Regions from separate parts of the Gordonia sp. NPDC057258 genome, predicted to be linked through region 4. Evidence: predicted binding sites of a transcription regulator. Region 4 holds the regulator's gene; each other region holds the start of a gene.
The links. Region 4 encodes LexA, which represses DNA repair genes until DNA is damaged. Its sites were predicted from a motif close to CGAACANNTGTTCG; they were not measured.
Positions count from the first base shown of each region.

Region 1: the regulator LexA is predicted to act here: its motif matches at 1,766-1,779, upstream of ACFUEJ_RS17940 (HNH endonuclease signature motif containing protein).
Region 2: the regulator LexA is predicted to act here: its motif matches at 1,863-1,876, upstream of ACFUEJ_RS17360 (HNH endonuclease signature motif containing protein).
Region 3: the regulator LexA is predicted to act here: its motif matches at 1,640-1,653, upstream of ACFUEJ_RS12600 (HNH endonuclease signature motif containing protein).

Region 1 covers NZ_JBHUXZ010000028.1:50,844-55,671, forward strand. The annotation lists gene ACFUEJ_RS17935 (zinc-binding alcohol dehydrogenase family protein) at 1-88, shown strand, start outside; gene ACFUEJ_RS17940 (HNH endonuclease signature motif containing protein) at 113-1,735, opposite strand; gene selB (selenocysteine-specific translation elongation factor) at 1,938-3,731, opposite strand; gene selA (L-seryl-tRNA(Sec) selenium transferase) at 3,742-4,828, opposite strand, start outside.
Region 2 covers NZ_JBHUXZ010000026.1:64,182-69,009, forward strand. The annotation lists gene ACFUEJ_RS17345 (molybdopterin-dependent oxidoreductase) at 1-450, shown strand, start outside; gene ACFUEJ_RS17350 (thioesterase family protein) at 524-1,012, shown strand; gene ACFUEJ_RS17355 (hypothetical protein) at 1,012-1,701, shown strand; gene ACFUEJ_RS17360 (HNH endonuclease signature motif containing protein) at 1,891-3,594, shown strand; gene ACFUEJ_RS17365 (glycoside hydrolase family 13 protein) at 3,685-4,828, opposite strand, start outside.
Region 3 covers NZ_JBHUXZ010000014.1:109,951-114,778, reverse strand. The annotation lists gene ACFUEJ_RS12605 (ATP-dependent Clp protease ATP-binding subunit) at 1-1,048, opposite strand, end outside; gene ACFUEJ_RS12600 (HNH endonuclease signature motif containing protein) at 1,681-3,303, shown strand; gene betT (choline BCCT transporter BetT) at 3,377-4,828, shown strand, end outside.
Region 4 covers NZ_JBHUXZ010000007.1:119,298-124,125, reverse strand. The annotation lists gene ACFUEJ_RS07760 (DeoR/GlpR family DNA-binding transcription regulator) at 1-352, opposite strand, end outside; gene ACFUEJ_RS07755 (phosphoenolpyruvate--protein phosphotransferase) at 502-2,211, shown strand; gene lexA (transcriptional repressor LexA) at 2,189-2,893, opposite strand; gene ACFUEJ_RS07745 (LysM peptidoglycan-binding domain-containing protein) at 3,118-3,657, shown strand; gene nrdR (transcriptional regulator NrdR) at 3,757-4,257, shown strand; gene hrpA (ATP-dependent RNA helicase HrpA) at 4,231-4,828, opposite strand, start outside.

The sequences.
Region 1 (4,828 bases), on a different contig from region 4:
GGCTGGTTTCACGATCGAGAATCTTCGTACAGCGCACCGAGTCTCCGAATCCGGAGGGGCGATCGGCAAGGTGGTCCTCACGCGCTGACCACCGCGGATGAGCCGGCGAACTTCACGAGGTGGCGAGTAACTCCATGAGGTGTGCTTCGACGAGGGAGGGCCGGGGCGTGCGTGGTCCGGGTCGGGGTGGTCGGACGTCGATGACGTGGCTGGTTTTCAGCCATGAGCGGCGCGCGTCATGTGGGCGTGGCTCGTCGCCGGACGTGGTGCGTCCGTGGATCTCTCGCCGCACCTGTGCCAGGTGGGCCTGCAACCGCTTGGGTATGTCGGGTCGGCGGTTGATGTATTCGGGGTTGGGCGGTGCGCCGGGTTCGACGTTGAGTCGCCAGGCGCAGCGGCCTTCGTCTGGCCCGGACCGGACGATCCGGGTGGTGTACTGGCCGGGTTGGTCGCCGACCATGCGGTTGTGGCGGGGACAGGCCGGTGCGAGGTCATCGATGTCGGTGAGTCCGCCCTTGGCCCAGTCTCGTTCGGCGTGATGAAGCTCGACCTGGGTGGCGGGCTGATCGCACCCGGGAGCCGAGCACACCTCGCCGTCGGGTCGGGCGAAGGAGACCAGGCGTTGTTCGCGGGTGGCGAGGCGTTTGCCCCGTCCGAAGTGCAGGGGGACGGTGGTGGCGTCTTTGAAGATCGCGAGCCAGGGTTGCATGTCGGCGGCCATCGCGATCAAGTCCCGGATGGGCAGCAGGGTTCCGGTGGCGGTGGTGGCGAGTCCGGCTTCGCGGGTCAGGTCGGAGAGGTCGGCTTTGATGATCAGTTGCACGGGCAGGCCTCGGTGCGAGGTTCCCAGTGTTCCGTCGGCGAAGCCTGCGGCCAGTGCGGCGTCGAGGGCGTCGTGATTGGTCTGGGCGAGAGTGCGGCCGTCGCGGTCGGCTGCCGAGGCCAGGGCGTCGGGGTCGGCGGTGCCGGCCGGTCCGCGAGGCGACTGCGGGTCGTCGGGGTTGTTGAGTCCGGGTTTGCCCCAGACGGCGAACATCATCGTCAGCCGGGCGACGAGTTCGGGTGTCAGGGTGCCCGATATCTTGGCGGTGCCGTCGGCGCGTTGCCGACCGATCCACAGGCCGCGGCGTCGTTTCTGGTCGGTGTCGTCGGCCAGGGTGCCGTCGGGGTCGAGATGGGCGAGCAGCCGCGCGCCGAGCCGGGTGATCTCGGCAGGCGTGTGGGCTTCGGCGATTTCGGCCATCTGTCGTTCAGCGGCGACCTTGATGTCGTGGTCGATGGTGCCCGGGATGCGGTCGAGGACGTCCAATGCGGCCTGGACGTGCGCGGTGCCGACCGTGCCTTGTGCGAACGCTTCGGCGAGACAGGGGTATTCGGGTGGGAGGACCTCGCCGCCGAGGCTGGTCCGGTGGGCGGTGGCGTCCATATGCTTACGGCGGCGCATCGGGTTCGACACTCGTAGCCGGTGGGTCATGAACTGCATCAGGGTGCGGCAGCCGGCCTTGCGTGGCAGGTCGCGGGCGACGGCCTGATCGATCTGCCGGTCCCCGGCGACGGTCAGACGAGCGATGGCGCGTTCGGTCTCCGCGGCCACCTCAGCGAGTTCGGCATCGGTACACGGCGACAGATCCACGGTCTGCAATTTGTCGAGGGTGCGGTGGAGATCGGCCACCAACTCAACGGCACGCGGTTGCGGCGCTGTCGAGTCGCCACCGACGTGTGCGGTGCTGGGCATGACGGTCACCTCCTCCGAGAACCGTTGCTGCGAATGTAGGTTCGAGTGTACACCAATCCAGACGTGCGGCAAGGCCAAACATACTGCTGTGCAATGCTATTCGTTGATGTCGACTTGTCGGTGTCGTGTGGTAGGGGCCTCGGACGGAAGCTCTTCCCGCGATTCACACGGCGACCTGTACGACAGGACCACCGCCCGTTGCTCAGCGCACGACCTCCCGGTGCCCGGCGTCAAGACGGCGGGTCCAACCGCGGGCGTCGAGGTACTCCAGTAGCGGAATGACCACGCGCCGAGTGGTTCCGAGCGCCTGACGAGCGGCGCTGGTGGTGAACGGCTGATCGAGCGAGGCGAGGATGCGCATCGCCAGGGCGGGGGCGGTCGGCAACAGCACGACACCGTCGCGCAAACGGAGAATTCGGCCCGTGCGCTCGGCGGCGGCGAGTTCTCGGGCGCCCAAGCCGAGTGCGGTGAGGTCATCGGCCTCGGGTGCACGGAACGGGTGGTCGGCGAGCCGGCGCTCCAGTGCGCTGACCGCGTCGTCGGCATCACCCAGGGAGGGCTTGTGACCCGGGATTGCCAGGTGCCCGTCGGACGATGACAGCCCGGCTTCCGAGATGACGGTCGCCAGCAGCGTCGTGTCCGGGAGCCCGAGCAGCGCGGGTGCGCCGGCCGCAGAGAGCCCGGCCGACAACGGGTCTCGTTGATGTAGTTCGCGGACGGCGGCGTGAAGCCGTTCCGCCCAGGCGGTGAGGGAGGTTTCGGCGACCCACCACTCGCCGATCACTCGTACGCCGTGGGGAGCGGGCTCGGCGTCGTCGACCAGGCCGAGTCGCGTCAGATCGGTGACGCGCATCGCGCCACGCCGATGCACTTCTTCGGCGGCCCCGGCGCCGTCGGACATGGCCGCCAGCGAGGCAGCGCGCCGTGTTGCGTCGCCGCGCCGGGTCAGCGCCGGGGGATCGGGGTGCAGCACGACGCCACCGCCAACAATCCGTTGGCCGGGATCCCGGAGCACCACCCGATCGCCCCGCGACATCGGCACGGCACGGGCGAGGGTCACACGCGCGTGGTCGCCGTCGAAGGGGCGCAACCGAACCGGTAGCGCCGCTGTGCCGATGTGTGCGACGAGGTGTTCCGGTGCCTCCTCGAAGGACATGCCGCTCACGCGCCGGACATCGGCGACTGCGGAGGTGTGCCAGGCTCCGGGCGTCACGAGTGCGTCGCCGCGCGAGACGTCGTCGACGCCGACGCCGCGCAGATTGATCGCGACTCGGCTGACCGGGCCGGCGCTGGTGAGAGTTGCACCCTCGCTCTGCAATCCACGGACATCGAGTCGCCGGCGGCCGTCAACCGTGAGCAGGTCCAGGGTGTCGCCGACCGAGATGGTCCCGGCGGATAGGGTGCCGGTGACGACGGTGCCGGCGCCGGTGCGGGTGAAGACCCGGTCGATCCAGAACCGGACACGCCCCGAGGTCGACGGCGGTGATGTCCCGGCCAAGACGGCGTCGAGCCGTGTGCGCAGTTCGTCGATTCCGACGCGATCGGGCGCCGACACCACGACCGCCGGCGCATCGGAAAGGCCGGTGCGGCTGAGGCGATCACGCGACAGATCGATCACTTCACGAACGCGGTCGGGCGAGGCCCGGTCGGCTCGGGTGATGACCAGCAGCCCGTACTCGATGCCGAGGGCGGCGACGGCATCACGGTGGTCGTCGGACTGGGCGCTCCATCCCTCGTCCGCGGCGACGACGAACAGGACGACGGGCGCCGGGCCCAGGCCGGCCAGCATGTTCGGGATGAACCGCTCGTGGCCGGGGACGTCGACGAAGGCCACGTCGGCACCGGAAGGCAGTGTGGTCCAGGCGAAACCGAGGTCGATCGTCAGCCCGCGGCGTCGTTCCTCCTCCCATCGGTCCGGCTCGATCCCGGTCAGAGCACGCACCAGTGTGGACTTCCCGTGGTCCACGTGTCCGGCGGTGGCCACCACGTACTTCACGAGCGCGACTTCACGACGCGCCCAGAGCCTGTCGGATCGCGGCGAGTACCCGCACGTCGTCGGCTTCGGGAACGCAGCGCAGGTCCACCAGACACGCGTCGTCGTGAACGCGGGGTAGGACGGCCGGATCGCCGACGCGTAGGCGGGCGGCCGTTGCGACCGGAAGCCGCACCGCCCACCCCGGCAGCGGCACGCCGGGTGCGCCACCGCCACCCACCCGTCCGTCATGGGCGACGATCGGGAATCCGACTGCCGTGCCCAGGGATTCGGTACGCACGCGAAGTCTGTCGGGATCGGCGTGGAGGTATTCCCAGACGGGGGGTCGTGGCCCGCCGACGGTTGCCTCCATCGCAGCCAGTGCCAGCTTGTCCGCGCGAACGGCCCGTGCGAGTGGGTGTTTCGCGAGACGCTGAACGAGCGCTCCATCGCCGAGGAGGAGTCCGGCCTGTGGTCCGCCCAGGAGTTTGTCGCCGCTGGCGATGACGAGGTCGGCGCCGGATTCGAGTGTCGTGGTGGCGTCGGGTTCGTCGGGCAGCAGCGGGTCGGGTTGCAGGAGTCCGCTGCCGATGTCGGCGACGACGGGCACGCCGTGCGCCCGGGCGAGGCCGCGCAGCTCGGAGAGCGATGTCTCGCTGGTGAAGCCCTCGACCCGGAAGTTGCTCGGATGCACCTTGAGAATTGCTCCGACGTCGTCGTCGGTGAGGGCGTCGGCGTAGTCGCGTGCGTGGGTGCGGTTGGTGGTGCCGACCTCGTGTAACCGGGCGCCTGTCGACGCGATCAGTTCGGTGAGCCGGAAACCTGCGCCGATCTCGATCATCTCGCCACGACTGATGACGACTGCACGCCCGGCCGCCAGCGCGGTCGTCGCCAGTACCAATGCGGCCGCACCGTTGTTGACCATCAGCGCGTCTTCCGCTGCGGGACAGGCTCGTAGGAGAGCGCTGCGGGTGGCCGCCCCGCGCTTCGACCGGGTGCCGGACTCGAGATCGAGTTCCACGTCGACGTAACCCGACGCCGCGCCGACGGCGTCGAGCGCCGCGGGTGACAGCGGTGCCCGCCCGAGGTTCGTGTGCACGACGACCCCGGTGGCGTTGAGC
Region 2 (4,828 bases), on a different contig from region 4:
ATCGGCGACCTCGCGCGCCTGAGTGCAGCGGTGGACGCCGGGCGCGACCCGGCGCCGGCCGCCGACGGCAGCCTGCTGCTGGTCGGCCGCCGCCACCTGCGGTCCAACAACAGCTGGATGCACAATCTCCCGGCCCTCACCGGCGGCACCAATCGCTGCACCCTGCTCATGCATCCTGACGATGCCGACCGACTCGGCATCTTCGATGTCGCCAAGGTCCGTGGTGCGGGTGGTTCGCTGACCGTGCCCGTCGAGATCACCACCGACATCCGACCCGGGGTCGCGTCGCTGCCGCACGGGTGGGGCCATGATGTCGAGGGCATCAGACTGGGCGTCGCCGCCGCCGAGCCGGGTGTGAACGTGAACGACCTGAACGACGGCGCCCTGCTCGACCCGCTCTCGGGGACCGTCGTCCTCAACGGTCTGCCGGTGGAGATCGCGCCTGCTTGACCGGGGCGGGTAGTGCGTAGGGTTGGGCCGGGGTGGCCGCCAGGGCTGCACGCCGACGCCGATCAGACAGGGGATGACGCACGTGCTCAACGAGGACGCCGGGACCACGACCGCTGACGGATACCTGGTCAAGGTGCCGGTGCGCTGGTCGGACATGGATGTCTACGCGCACATCAACCACGCCCGGATGGTGACGTTGCTCGAAGAGGCGCGCATTCCCTGGCTCTTCTACGACGGCCGACCGACCGCGCCCCTGCGCGACGGCTGCCTCGTCGCCGACCTACACGTGAGATATCAAGCGCAGCTGCGTCATTCCGAGGGGCCGATCGAGGTCACCATGTTCGTCGAACGCCTGCGGGCCGTCGACTTCACCGTCGGCTACGAAGTGCGCGCGGCGGGTGCCGACCCCGCCTCTCGACCCGCCGTGGTCGCCAGCACGCAGCTCGTCGCCTTCGACGTGGCGGCCCAGCGCATCGCCCGGCTCACCCCGGAACAGAAGGACTACCTCGCCGGATTCCGCCGCCCTGCCGGGGAATCGGCCACACGCGGCGGGCCGAGTTGATGGAGCGGTTCATCGAGTTCGCGTCCTCGGACCGATCGAACGCCCTCGCGTTCCTCTCGCACGCAGTACGTCTCGACGATGCCGCCGTCGTCCGGGTGGTCGCGCGTTCGGACGGTCTGGTGGCCTTGTGGGCACATACCGGGTTCGACGTCCTCGCCACCCGATCGGTGACCGGACGAATCGCGCCGACCGACATCGTGTGCGACGCTTCGACACTGCGTGCGACCGTCGAATCGGCCGGCCCGGGCGCCGCGGTCGATCCCGGCTTCTCCCTCGACAGTGCCTGGCGCGGAGCGCTTCCCGCTGCGATCGGGTTCCGGCACATCGACGACGTACCCGCCCGCAGCGTGGTCGAACTGTCTCGGGAAGGCGCCCGGGTGGCGCGCGAGGAGGGGAGCGGGCACGGTCCCGCAACGGGTCTGCTCGATCAGGATGTCCTCGAGGTCACGTCGGAGGAGGGTGCGCTGCGGGCCGCGGTGAGCATGCGATCGGTCTTCGCCCTGACCGGCATGGGATTCATCCGCGACGCGGACGGACGAGCGGTCACCGAGACCTCCGACACCGGGGCGATCGCAGCCGACGAACCGGTACGAATCCGGATGTCGGCGGCGTGGATTCGGATCGATGCACGCTTCGGCTCGGTGTACCAGCGCCGGCACCGCGATCTCGCGGTCACCGTCCTGAACTAAACGGTGTGTCTCACGATGATCTCTCTTGTCGCCTGAGCTCCAGCCATGGTGATTCGCACTGGCCGCCACGCAGACACGATTATCTCGAAGTCGGAGGCCTGTCAGTACGTCGTGGTTCGATTTGTAGGACGTCCGGGACTTGGAAAAATCAAGCCTTGACTCGAACATATTTTCGAGTTCGATGGTGTCATGTCATCGGGGGCGGGGGCCGGATCCACGGCGGTGGACCCATCACAGGAGTCCGTCGAACCGCGCTTTCGTCCCGACCATGAACTCTCCGCATCCGAACTCGTCGAGGTCCTCAACCACTGCGCGGGCTTGGCGGCAGCGTCCGCGCATCGAATGATGGTCGTTGCCAGCCTCATTCACGATGAACGCGAGATGGATTACGCGCAGCGCCGCGCCGAGACGCACAGCGGCGAACTCGACTCCATCGAAGCCTTCGAGCACCTATCAGCGCGAGTGGCCGCCGGCGAGAACCCCTACGAGCAGTTCGGGCCCAACGGTCTCGAACAAGCCATCGCCGAAGTCGGCGCCACCCTCACCGTGACACCGGCCGAGGCGAAAGACCTCATCGAGGCCGGCGACGCACTGCGCTACCGACTCTCCTTCACCGGGCACGCACTGGCGTGCGGTCGAATCGACAAGCGCCGCTTCCTCATCGCTCTCAAGCGCACCGATCTCATCACCGACGACGAAGAGATGCAGACCGTCGACGCCCATCTCGCCGAAGCGATCTTCGCCCGCCCACCGATGTCGACGGCCCGGTTCACCGCCATGGTCGATTCGATCGTCGCCAAGTGGGCACCCGACGCGATCCGCCGACGCAAGGAGCGAGTGAAGTCCGACCGCAAGGTGACGGTCACCCCCGATCGGTTCACGCCGGGGCAGTCCCGGATCTCCGGGACGCTGCCCGATGCTGATGCCGCCGAGTTCGACGCCCGCCTGACGGCGATGGCCACCGCGGTCCACGCCGGTGACCCTCGAAAGTTGGCCAATCGCCGGGTCGATGCCCTCAAAGCACTTTCGCGCGGCGAAGCCGCCATCACCTGCCTATGCGACGACTGTCGACCTGCCGCAACCGAACCCGACACAGCACCAGATTTCGACCCAGCGACAGTGGATACCGCCGAGCCGCCTGCACCAGCTGCTGAGATGGTGGATGCGGACACCTTCGTCGACCCGTCAGCCCCCGACACCGCTGCCGATGACCCGGCCGCGCCGACCGACTCGGCGTCGGACTCGCTGGCGCCGCGCGCGACCTTTCACATCGTGGTGAACCTGTCGACCCTGATCGGTCTCGACGACGATCCCGCGTTCCTCGACCGCCATGGCATCATCGACGCCGACACCGCGCGAGAACTCCTCGCCGAAGCGCGACGCACCTACATCCATCCCGCACCGACCCCCGCCGCGCCACTGGCATCGGCTCCCGAGGCAGACAGTTCGACAACGCGGTACACCCCGTCGAAGAAGCTGCAGGCGCTGGTGCGTGCCGGCGAACTGTGCTGCACCTTCCCCGGCTGCAACGCCCCGGTCTGGCAGATCGACCTCGACCACACCGAACCCTTCGATCACACCGACCCGCGGCGCGGTGGCCCGACCGATGCGCGCAACCTCAAACCGCTGTGCCGCTTCCATCACCGCATCAAGACCTTCACCAGCTGGCAGGACCACCAAGACGAGTCCCGCACCGCCTGGTTCACCACACCCACCGGTCACATGTTCGTCGGCAACGCCTTCAGCGGACGCGACCTGTTCAACAAGCTCTTCCCCAGACGATCACCCGATCACCCCGCCCGCGACCGACTCACCAAGCAGCGCGACAACGACTTCCGACGCCACCAACGCGCCGAGAAGCGCTGGAACGACGCCAACCCGCCGCCCTTCTAGCAGCGTTTCACGATTGTCTTGCTTGCTATCGACGGCGGTGAGGTGCCTGCGTGCCCCTCACGTGGTCCGCGGCCGGCTGCCCGAGTTCAGTCACACCAGCCAGGCCGCTGCGTCCGGCGCCAGCATCCCGTCGACGAGAGGTGAACTGACGAGCAGCAATTCGCCGGGCGGAAGGGGCACCGGCTCATCGCCGGCGTTCAGCGCACAGACCAGCTGACCCTCGGAACGACGGAACGCCAGGCATCCCTCCGGCGCGCCGTACCACTCGAGGTGCTCACCGGTGAACTCCGGACGGGTCACCCTCAGGTCGAGGGCTGCGCGGTACAGCGACAGCATCGACCCCACGTCCTCGAGCTGGGCTTCGACAGTGAGCGCGCGCCACGAATCCGGGATCGGCAGCCAGGTCTCGGACGTCGCACTGAATCCGAAGGGCGGCTCGGTCCCCTCCCAGGGGATCGGGACGCGGCAGCCGTCCCGCCCGCGTTCGGTGCGTCCGGACCGTTCCCACACCGGGTCCTGGAGTGCGTCGTCGGGCAGGTCGTCGACGTTCGGCAGTCCCAGTTCGCTGCCGTTGTAGAGGAAAACCGTTCCGGGCAGCGCCATTTCGACGACGAGCATCGCTCTTGCGCGCCTCGTGCCGCGCTCGAGGTCGAGTGCCCCGGTCTCCGGGTCGGCGACGGCGTATCGCGTGACCTCGCGGGCGACATCGTGATTGGACAGCGTCCACGTCGGAGTACCGGACACCGACAACACCGCGTCGAGTGAGTTCTCGATGGCCTCCCTGATCGCACCGGATTCGAACGGCGCCTTGGCGAGCCGGAAGTTGAACCCGAGGTGCAGTTCGTCGGGACGCAGGTACTCGGCGAATCGCTCGTTGTCGCTGACCCAGATCTCACCGACGTTGGCTGCCCCGGGGTACTCGTCGAGGACCTTGCGGATCTTGCGGTGGATCTCGTGCACCGCATAGTTGTTGAAACGAGGGTCGTCGTCGGAGTTCTGCAGCAATTTGGTCGCCGACAGATCCATGTCGGGCAGGTCCGCGGGTTTGGCCATGCCGTGCGCGACGTCGATGCGGAAGCCGTCGACACCCCGATCCAGCCAGAAGCGCAGCGTCTTCTCGAGATCGGCGAAGACGTCCGGGTTCTCCCAGTTCAGGTCCGGCTGCTCCTTGGCGAAGATGTGCAGGTACCACTGTCCCGGCGAGCCGTCGGCCTCGGTGACCCGGGTCCAGGCA
Region 3 (4,828 bases), on a different contig from region 4:
GCTCGCCCACCTGCACGGGCTGGAAGCGGCGCTCGAGTGCGGCGTCCTTCTCGATGTACTTGCGGTATTCGTCGAGGGTCGTCGCGCCGATGGTCTGCAGCTCGCCGCGGGCCAGCTTCGGCTTGAGGATGCTGGCGGCGTCGATGGCACCCTCGGCGGCACCTGCGCCGACGAGCGTGTGCAGCTCGTCGATGAACAGGATGATGTCGCCGCGGGTGTTGATCTCCTTGAGCACCTTCTTGAGGCGTTCCTCGAAGTCACCGCGGTAGCGGCTGCCCGCAACCAGCGAACCGAGGTCGAGGGTGTAGAGCTGCTTGTCCTTGAGGGTCTCGGGGACCTTGCCGTTCACGATGGCCTGCGCCAGGCCTTCGACGACGGCGGTCTTGCCGACGCCGGGCTCACCGATCAGCACCGGGTTGTTCTTGGTGCGGCGGCTGAGCACCTGCATGACGCGCTCGATTTCCTTCTCCCGGCCGATGACCGGGTCGAGCTTGCCCTCGGAGGCCGCGGCGGTCAGGTTACGACCGAACTGGTCGAGGACCAGCGAGGTCGACGGGGTGCCGGACTCGCTGCTGCGACCGCCGGTGCCCGCCTCCTGCGGCTCCTTGCCCTGGTATCCGCTGAGGAGCTGGATGACCTGCTGGCGGACCCGGTTGAGGTCGGCGCCGAGCTTCACCAGCACCTGGGCAGCGACGCCCTCGCCCTCGCGGATCAGGCCGAGCAGGATGTGCTCGGTACCGATGTAGTTGTGGCCGAGTTGCAGGGCCTCGCGCAGCGAGAGCTCCAGCACCTTCTTGGCACGCGGGGTGAACGGGATGTGTCCCGACGGCGCCTGCTGGCCCTGGCCGATGATCTCCTCGACCTGGCTGCGAACCCCTTCGAGCGAGATCCCGAGCGACTCGAGCGCCTTGGCCGCCACGCCCTCGCCCTCGTGGATGAGGCCGAGGAGGATGTGCTCGGTACCGATGTAGTTGTGGTTGAGCATGCGCGCTTCTTCTTGGGCCAGAACCACAACCCGACGCGCGCGGTCGGTGAACCGTTCGAACATTGTTCTCCCTCACATTGCTAGCGCCCCGGCCGCCGCGGAGACCACCTCGGAGGTCCCAGAGGACAACCGGTGCGGATAGACGACGACCAGCCTGCTTCCACTCTAGAGGTCGTCTGGGGTGCACCTGCAGTTAACGCCTGCGCAGAGTGCATGGATCCCCCGTTGCGGCGGGGATGTGCCCAGTACAACTGCGCAGGCCGGGGCTGTGTTCCCCGCCGTCTACGCCGAGAGCGAACGGGCCGCCGACGGCCCGGGATGCGCCCCCACCGGGCGCTGGGACCCGCGACGCGGCGCCCGCGTTGTGCCCGACAGCAGCCGGGTATCGCGGAAACCGCCGGCCGACGAGACCACAGGAGGCGAGTGGGGACCACCCGGGCCGCTGCCGGGCCTCGGTAGATCTGGCCCTCGCTTGACTGCGACCGTCGCACACCAACGAGCAGCAGGGCGCATCCGGGTACGGCCCGGTACACGGCGAGCACGGCCACGACACGCGGCGGACGCCTATCACACGACACCGACAAGATGTAGGCGCTCAGTTCTGTTGCACGACAACATTTTTGGTATTGACGGCGACCGATGGCCGTGTACACTCGAACGTACATTCGCAGCAACGGTTCTCGGGGGAGGTGACCATGTCTGACGAAACCACCACGGCGCAACCACGTGCCGTCGAGCTGGTGGCCGACCTCCACCGCATCCTCGACGAACTACAGACCGTGGACCTGGCGCCGTGCACCGATACCGAGTTGGCCGATCTGGCGGCCGACACCGAGAAAGCGATCGCCCGGCTGACCGTGGCCGGTGACCGGCAGATCGATCAGGTCGAGGCCCGCGACCTCCCCCGCAAGGCAGGCTGCAGGACACTCATGCAGTTCATGACCCACCGGCTGCGGGTGTCCAACCCGGTGCGGCGCCGCAAGCAGATGGATGCCACCTCCCACCGGACCAGCCTGGGCGGCGACATTCTGGAGCCCGAACACCCCACGCTGGCCGAGGCGTTCGCTGTGGGAGCTGTCGGCTCCGCGCACGTGCAGGCCGCCTTGGACGTCCTCGACCGCATCCCCGGCACCATCGACCACGACATCAAGGTCGCCGCCGAACGTCAGATGGCCGAGATCGCCGAAGCCCACACCCCCGCCGAGATCACCCAGCTCGGTGCCCGGCTACTGGCCCATCTCGACCCCGACGGCACCCTCGCCGACGATTCGGATCAGAAACGACGCCGCGGCCTGTGGATCGGCCGACAACGCGCCGACGGGACAGCCAAAGTATCGGGCACCCTGACCCCCGCACTCGCCGCCCGGCTGACGATGATGTTCGCGGTCTGGGGCAAACCCGGACTCAACAACCCCGACGACCCCGCCTCACCCAGCGGACCGGCCGGCACCGCCGACCCCGACGCCCTGACCGCCGCCGCCGACCGCGACGGACGCACTCTCGCCCAAACGAATCACGACGCCCTCGACGCCGCCCTGGCCGCCGGTTTCGCCGACGGCACACTCGGCACCTCGCACCGCGGGCTACCCGTGCAACTGATCATCAAGGCCGACCTCTCCGACCTCATCCGCGAAGCCGGACTCGCGACCACCGCCACCGGCACCCTGCTGCCCGTCCGGGACCTGATCGCGATGGCCGGTGACGTCCAGCCGTGGTTGGCGATCTTCAAAGACGCCACCACCGTCCCGCTGCACTTCGGGCGGGGTAAACGCTTGGCCACCCGCGAACAACGCCTCGTCTCCTTCGCCCGCCCCGATGGCGAAGTGTGCTCGGCACCAGGATGCGACCAACCCGCCACCCACGTCGACATGCATCACGCACAGAAAGACTGGGCCAAGGGCGGACTCACCGACATCGACGACCTCGCCCCCGCCTGCCCACGCCACAACCGCATGGTCGGCAACCAGCCCGGCCAATACACCACCCGCGTCGTCCGGTCCGGGCCCGACGAAGGCCGCTGCACGTGGCGGTTGAACGCCGAACCCGGCGCACCACCCAACCCCGAACGCCTCAACCGCCGACCCGACATACCCAGGCGGTTCGCACACCACCTCAACACCGTGCGCAACGACATCCACGGACCACCAACCCGGCCCGGCGATCAACCACGCCCAGACGGCCACACCCACGACGACGCACGCCGCTCATGGGCGACAGTCAGCCACGTCATCGACGTCCGACCACCCCGACCCGGCCGACGACAGGTCCGCCCCTCCCTCGTCGAAGCACACCTCATGGAGCTACTCGCCACCCACTGAACCGGGTAGAACAACTCACACGGATCCGTCCAAACGGTCCGCCCCATCGGCGATCGGACTAGCGTCGTGGTCCATGAGTGATGACGCCGCTCGACCGTCCACGTCGGTCCATGCCGAGACCAAGACCGGCGAGCGGCGATTGCCCACGCGCCGGGTCAATCTGACCGTCTTCATAGCCTCGGCTGTCATCGTGGTCGCCTTCGCCGTCTGGGCGCTGGCGGCACCGGCAGCGGCCGAGTCGACGATCAACGACGTACGCGACTTCATCACCCGCTGGTTCGGCTGGTGGTACTTCATCCTCGCCACCGCCATCGTCGGTCTCGTGGTGTTCCTCGGCCTCAGCAAGTACGGGCGCTACCGGCTCGGACCGGAGGAATCGCGCCCCGAGTACAGCCTGTTCACCTGGACGGCGATGCTGTTCGCCGCGGGCATCGGCATCGATCTGATGTTCTTCTCCGTCGCCGAACCCGTAACCCACTTCCTCAACCCGCCGACCGGGGCCGGGGAGACCAACGAAGCGGCACGTGAGGCGGTCACCTGGACGGTCTTCCACTACGGCGTGACCGGATGGGCGATGTACGCGCTCATGGGTGGCGCGCTTGCGTACTTCGCCTTCCGGCACAATCTTCCGCTGACGATCCGGGCGGCGCTGTACCCGATCTTCGGCAAGCGCGTCGAAGGCCGGTGGGGCGACGCGATCGACGTCGCGGCCGTCCTTGGCACCATCTTCGGCATCGCCACGTCGCTGGGGATCGGGGTCGTCCAGCTCAACTTCGGGCTGAACGAGATCTTCGGGATCGAGCAGGGCAAGGCGGCCCAGATCGGTCTGATCGTCCTGGCGGTGGTGATCGCGACCGCGTCCGCGACGTCGGGGGTGGACAAGGGCATCCGACGCCTCTCCGAGATCAACGTGATCCTGGCGATCTGCATGCTGGTCTACATCACGGTCGCCAAGGACGCCGACTTCTTGCTCAACGGTCTCGTCCAGAACGCGGGCGACTACGTGTCCACCTTCACCGACCGCACGCTCGACACCTTCGCGTGGGACCAGGTGAACCCGCCGCCCGGCAACGACGCCCGCGCCTTCGTCGACGGCTGGACCCTGTTCTTCTGGGCCTGGTGGGTGGCCTGGGCGCCGTTCGTGGGGCTCTTCCTCGCCCGCATCTCGCGGGGACGCACGTTGCGACAGTTCATCTTCGGTGTCCTGGTGGTCCCGTTCAGCTTCATCCTGGTGTGGATCTCGATCTTCGGGAACAGCGCCCTGCAGGTGGCCCGCGGCGATGCGGACTTCGCCGAGACGACCGCCTCCACACCCGAAGCCGGGTTCTATTCGCTGCTCGAGCAGTACCCCGGTTCGACGCTGCTCATCGGGATCGCCACGATCACCGGCCTGCTGTTCTACGTGACCAGCGCCGACTCCGGCTCGCTCGTGATGGGCAACTTCACCAGTCGCCTCGGCGACCCGATGGCCGACTGCGCCCGTTCCCTACGAATCTTCTGGTCGGTGGCCATCGGACTGCTGACG
Region 4 (4,828 bases):
GATCGGGAGCGGTCGCCTCGGCCGCGCGGTAGGTGGTGGTGCCGGCGTCGAAGAGCACCGAGCCGCCGTCGGGCGGCAGGAACCGGATGGCCGCCCGGCCGATCGCGGTCTTCTGCTCGATCTGGCTCGACTCCCGTTCGTCGATCCCGAGCTCGCCGAGGGTGCGCATGATCTCGGCGCGCACGGCGCCGCCGTGGACCCGCTGGAGATGTCCGGCGCGTTCCAGTACCGCGAGATCGCGTCGGACGGTCTCGCTGGTGACGTCGAATTTCTCGGCGAGCGCGGCCACGGATGCCCGCCCCGCGAGTCGCACCTCGTCGACGATCGCCTGTTGTCTCTCCTCGGCGTACACACCGCTCCGATCTCCGGTTTCGACCAACCCGCTTGTTGAGGCGTGTGGGATTGGATGTTGTAGTAATTGTGTTTACGCCTGTTTGTGTTGACAAGTCAAGCACTTTTTGTAACGGTGGTCACATCGGTAGTCGAGTGAGAGGCAAGACGATGGCGCAGATCCTGACGGGAACCCCGGTGGTCGGCGGGTTGGCCCACGGTCCCGCGCTGTGGCCGGGCGAGCGACCCGACCACTCGCCGGAGAAGCTCGGCGTCGGTGTGGAGATCGCCGAGGAACGGCGCGCCGACGAGGTCACGCGCTTCGCCACCGCGGCCGGCGCCGTCGCCGCGCGGCTGCGCACGCGCGCGTCGCAGAACACCGGGGTGACGGCCGAGGTGCTCGCCGCGACGGCGGGCCTGGCCGAGGACCGCGGCTGGATCGGTGCCGCGACCGCGCTCATCGGCAAGGGCGCCCCCGCCGAGGCCGCTGCCGTCGCGGCCACCGAACAGTTCGCGGCGGTGTTCACCAAGCTCGGCGGACTGATGGCCGAGCGGGTCACCGATCTCAACGACGTGCGCGACCGGGTCCTCGCCGAACTGCTCGGCCTACCCGAACCTGGTGTGCCCACTCCGGAGGTGCCGTCGGTCCTGCTCGCCGACGACCTCGCGCCCGCCGACACCGCGGGCCTCGACCCCACGAGCACCATCGCCCTCGTCACCCGCCTCGGCGGACCGACCAGCCACACCGCGATCATCGCGCGCCAGCTGGGGATCCCGTGCGTGGTGGCGGTGGCCGACCTGGACGAGATCGAGCCCGGCACAACCGTTCTCGTCGACGGCAGCACCGGGCGGATCGAGGTGGAGCCCGATGCGGAGGCGGCCCGGGCTCGCGTCGACGAGGATCGGCGGCATGCCGCACTCGTCGCCGGCTGGACCGGTCCGGGGCAGACCGCCGACGGGGTGGCCGTGGCGGTGCTCGCCAACGTCGCCGACGGATCGTCGGCACGCGCCGCGGCCGGGTACCCCGTCGAGGGCGTCGGGCTCTTCCGCACCGAACTCGCGTTCCTCGAGCGTGCCGACGAACCGTCGGTGGACGAGCAGGCCGCGATCTACCGGGAGGTGCTCGATGCGTTCGACGGGCAGAAGGTGGTCATCCGCACCCTCGACGCCGGGTCCGACAAACCGCTCCGGTTCGTGACCCATCCCGACGAATCGAACCCAGCGCTCGGCGTGCGGGGCGATCGGATCGCGCTGGCGCACCCCGAGATCCGCGCGCATCAGCTCGACGCGATCGCGCAGGCCGCGTCGGGGTCGGCCGTCGCGCCGTGGGTCATGGCGCCGATGATCGCCTCGCCGGCGGAGGCGCGCACCTTCGCCGCCGAGGTCCGCGGCCGTGGTCTGGTCGCCGGGGTGATGATCGAGGTGCCCGCGGCGGCGATCCTGGCCGAAGCCGTCCTCGCCGAGGTGGACTTCGTGTCCATCGGCACCAACGATCTGACCCAGTACACGATGGCGGCCGACCGGATGTCGGCCGATCTCGCCGGACTGACCGACCCGTGGCAACCGGCCGTGTTGAGCCTCATCGCGGGTGTCGCGGCAGCGGGTGCACGTCAGGGAAAGCCGGTCGGGGTGTGCGGCGAGGCCGCCGCCGATCCGAACCTCGCCTGCGTGCTCGTCGGTCTCGGGGTCACCTCGCTGTCCAGCGCGCCGGCTGCTGCGGCGGCCGTGGGGGCCCGGCTCGGCGAGGTGTCCGCACCGGACTGCCGGGCCGCCGCCGAGGCTGCCCTGTCCACCTCGGATCCCGCCGCGGCGCGCGAGGCGGCCGCGGCGGTGCTCGACGGTTCGGTCGGTGGAGAGGTCAGACTCGCCGCATCACGGTGACGACCTTGCCGAGGATGACGGCATCGTTGCCCGGGATCGGATCGAACAGTTCGTTGTGCGGCATGAGCCAGACGTTCGGGCCCTGACGCTTGAAGGTCTTCACGGTGGCCTCGCCGTCGATCATGGCCGCGACGATGTCGCCGTTGTCGGCGACGTTCTGCTGCCGGACCACGACCCAGTCGCCGTCGCAGATCGCGGCGTCGATCATCGACTCGCCGACGACGCGCAACAGGAAGAGCGATCCCTCGCCGACGAGCTCACGGGGCAGTGGGAAGACGTCCTCGACGGCCTCCTCGGCCAGGATCGGACCGCCGGCCGCGATACGGCCGAGAACCGGCACGAAGGTCGGCTCGGGAAGCTGGCCGGCCGTCGGGGTGTCCGGCGACGGGGTGTCACTCGGGGCGATGTTGACCGCACGGGGACGGTTCGCGTCGCGCTTGAGCAGCCCCTTGCGTTCCAGCGTCCGCAACTGATGGGCCACCGATGACGTCGAGGCCAGGCCGACCTCGTCGCCGATCTCCCGGATGCTCGGCGGATAACCGCGCTCGCGCACCGAGCGGCGGATCACCTCCAGGACCCCGGCCTGTCGCGGGGTGAGTGAGGCCTCGGCGGCGGCGGCGTCGAACGGGGCCTCGTCGTCGGCGCCCCGCGCTCGGCCGCGCCTATCGCCGGTGTCACTCATGTTCGGTTCCTCTCGTCTTCGGAACGTGCTGGTAGATGGCTTGCGCCGGGTCCGAGCCTAGCGGAGTGCGACCGGCACCTCAAACATTTGTTCGATGTGTCGCGAGACTTTGTCGGGACGTCGTGCTACAAATTCGAACATCAGTGCATCGAACATCTGATCGATGTTCGAACACCGAACACCACACCCGCACGATCCCAGACACCCGAACACCGGAGGGCACCATGCGCACCGCCACTCTCGTCGCTCCCGTCCGCACCGACCGTCCCGACGCCGTCCGGCCGCGCACCGACCGCGCCGATCGCGTCCGGACCCGCGCCCCGCTGTCCGACGGCGGCCGACCGGTCGACAACCGGCCGGCCGGCACCCGGCCGCGGGGGGCATCGCCGGTGACCCCGCGGGTGGGCGGTACCCACTGTGGCTCTCCGGTCGGGGTCCGGGGACGTGGCCCGGTCGGGCCCGACGCGGCGGTGTTCCGTCGCCGCCGCCGCACCGCGGTCGCGCTCCTCGCCGGTGTCGGGCTGGCGTTCGTCGTGTGGGTGTTCGGTGTCGTCGGCCAGAATTACTCGGACTCGCTGACACCGTCCGCCGTGAGTTCCGAGGTCGTCCATGTGCGCTCGGGGGACTCGCTCAGCTCGATCGCCGGCCGGGTGGCACCCGAGATGCCGCGCGAGGTCGTGATCGACGAGATCGTCGCGATGAACGATCTGGGGTCGAGCGCGCTGCAGGTGGGCCAGCCCCTGCTCACCCCCCGGTACCGCTGAGGCCGGGCGGTATCCTCGATGTCACAGGGGCCGGCCGACAAGCGGCGGGGCGCACGCTTCGGGTGCGTTCCAGCGTCCCGCGACCTGCGTGAGGACACGATGCGCTGCCCCTTCTGCAAGAACGACGACACCAAGGTCATCGACTCGCGTGTCGCAGATGAAGGGCAGGCCATCCGCCGCCGTCGCTCCTGTGTGGAGTGCGGTCGCCGGTTCTCGACCGTGGAGAGCGCCGTGCTCGCGGTGGTCAAACGCAACGGCGTGACCGAGCCGTTCAGCCGGGAGAAGGTCATGCGTGGCGTGCGGCGAGCCTGTCAGGGCCGCCACGTCGCCGAGGACGCGCTCGCGCAGCTCGCCCAGCAGGTCGAGGACACGGTGCGCGCCAGTGGATCGGCCGAGATCCCCAGCAACGAGGTCGGACTCGCCATCCTGGGCCCGCTCCGCGATCTCGACGAGGTGGCGTATCTGCGCTTCGCCTCGGTGTACCGGTCGTTCGACTCGGTGGAGGACTTCCAGCGCGAGATCGACGACCTGAAGGCGGCATCGGGATCCGGGAGCGCGCTCGCCGAACCCGTGTCAGCCGAGTCGGTCCAGAGCTCGTAGGACCCGTTTCTCCGACACCGGGAACGCGGTGCCGAGACGCTGGGCGAACAGCCCCACGCGCAACTCCTCGACGAGCCACTGCGCTTCGTCGTCGACCACCGCCCGCCGGTGCTCGGGTACCTGTTCGAGGCGTTGGGCCCACCGTTCGACGACGCGATCGACGGCGGCCACCCCGGCCTGGTCGCGTGCTGCGGACGCGGGTAGTGCCTCCAGACGTGCTTGCGCGCCGTCGAGATAGCGCGGCAGATTCTCCAGGTGGCGTCGCGCGGTAGCCGCCACGAATCCGTCGAACACGAGGTGGGCGACCTGTTCGGCGACGTCGTCGGCAGCCAGCGAACCGGCGTGCCGGTCGATCGCCGCCCGCAGCGGGGACATCCGTTCGAGGGCTGCGACGGCCAGCGAGAAGTAGTCCGGTGCGGCCGCGGCGACCCGTGGCCGGATCCGTTCGAGCAGCGCCGAGAAGGATTGTGGTGAGCGAACCGCGGCGAGCTCTGCGTCGTCGATGTCGGCGACCGTGTCCCGAATGGCCCGTCGGGTGCAGTCGGCGAGCAGTGCCTCGGTGGTCGAGTAC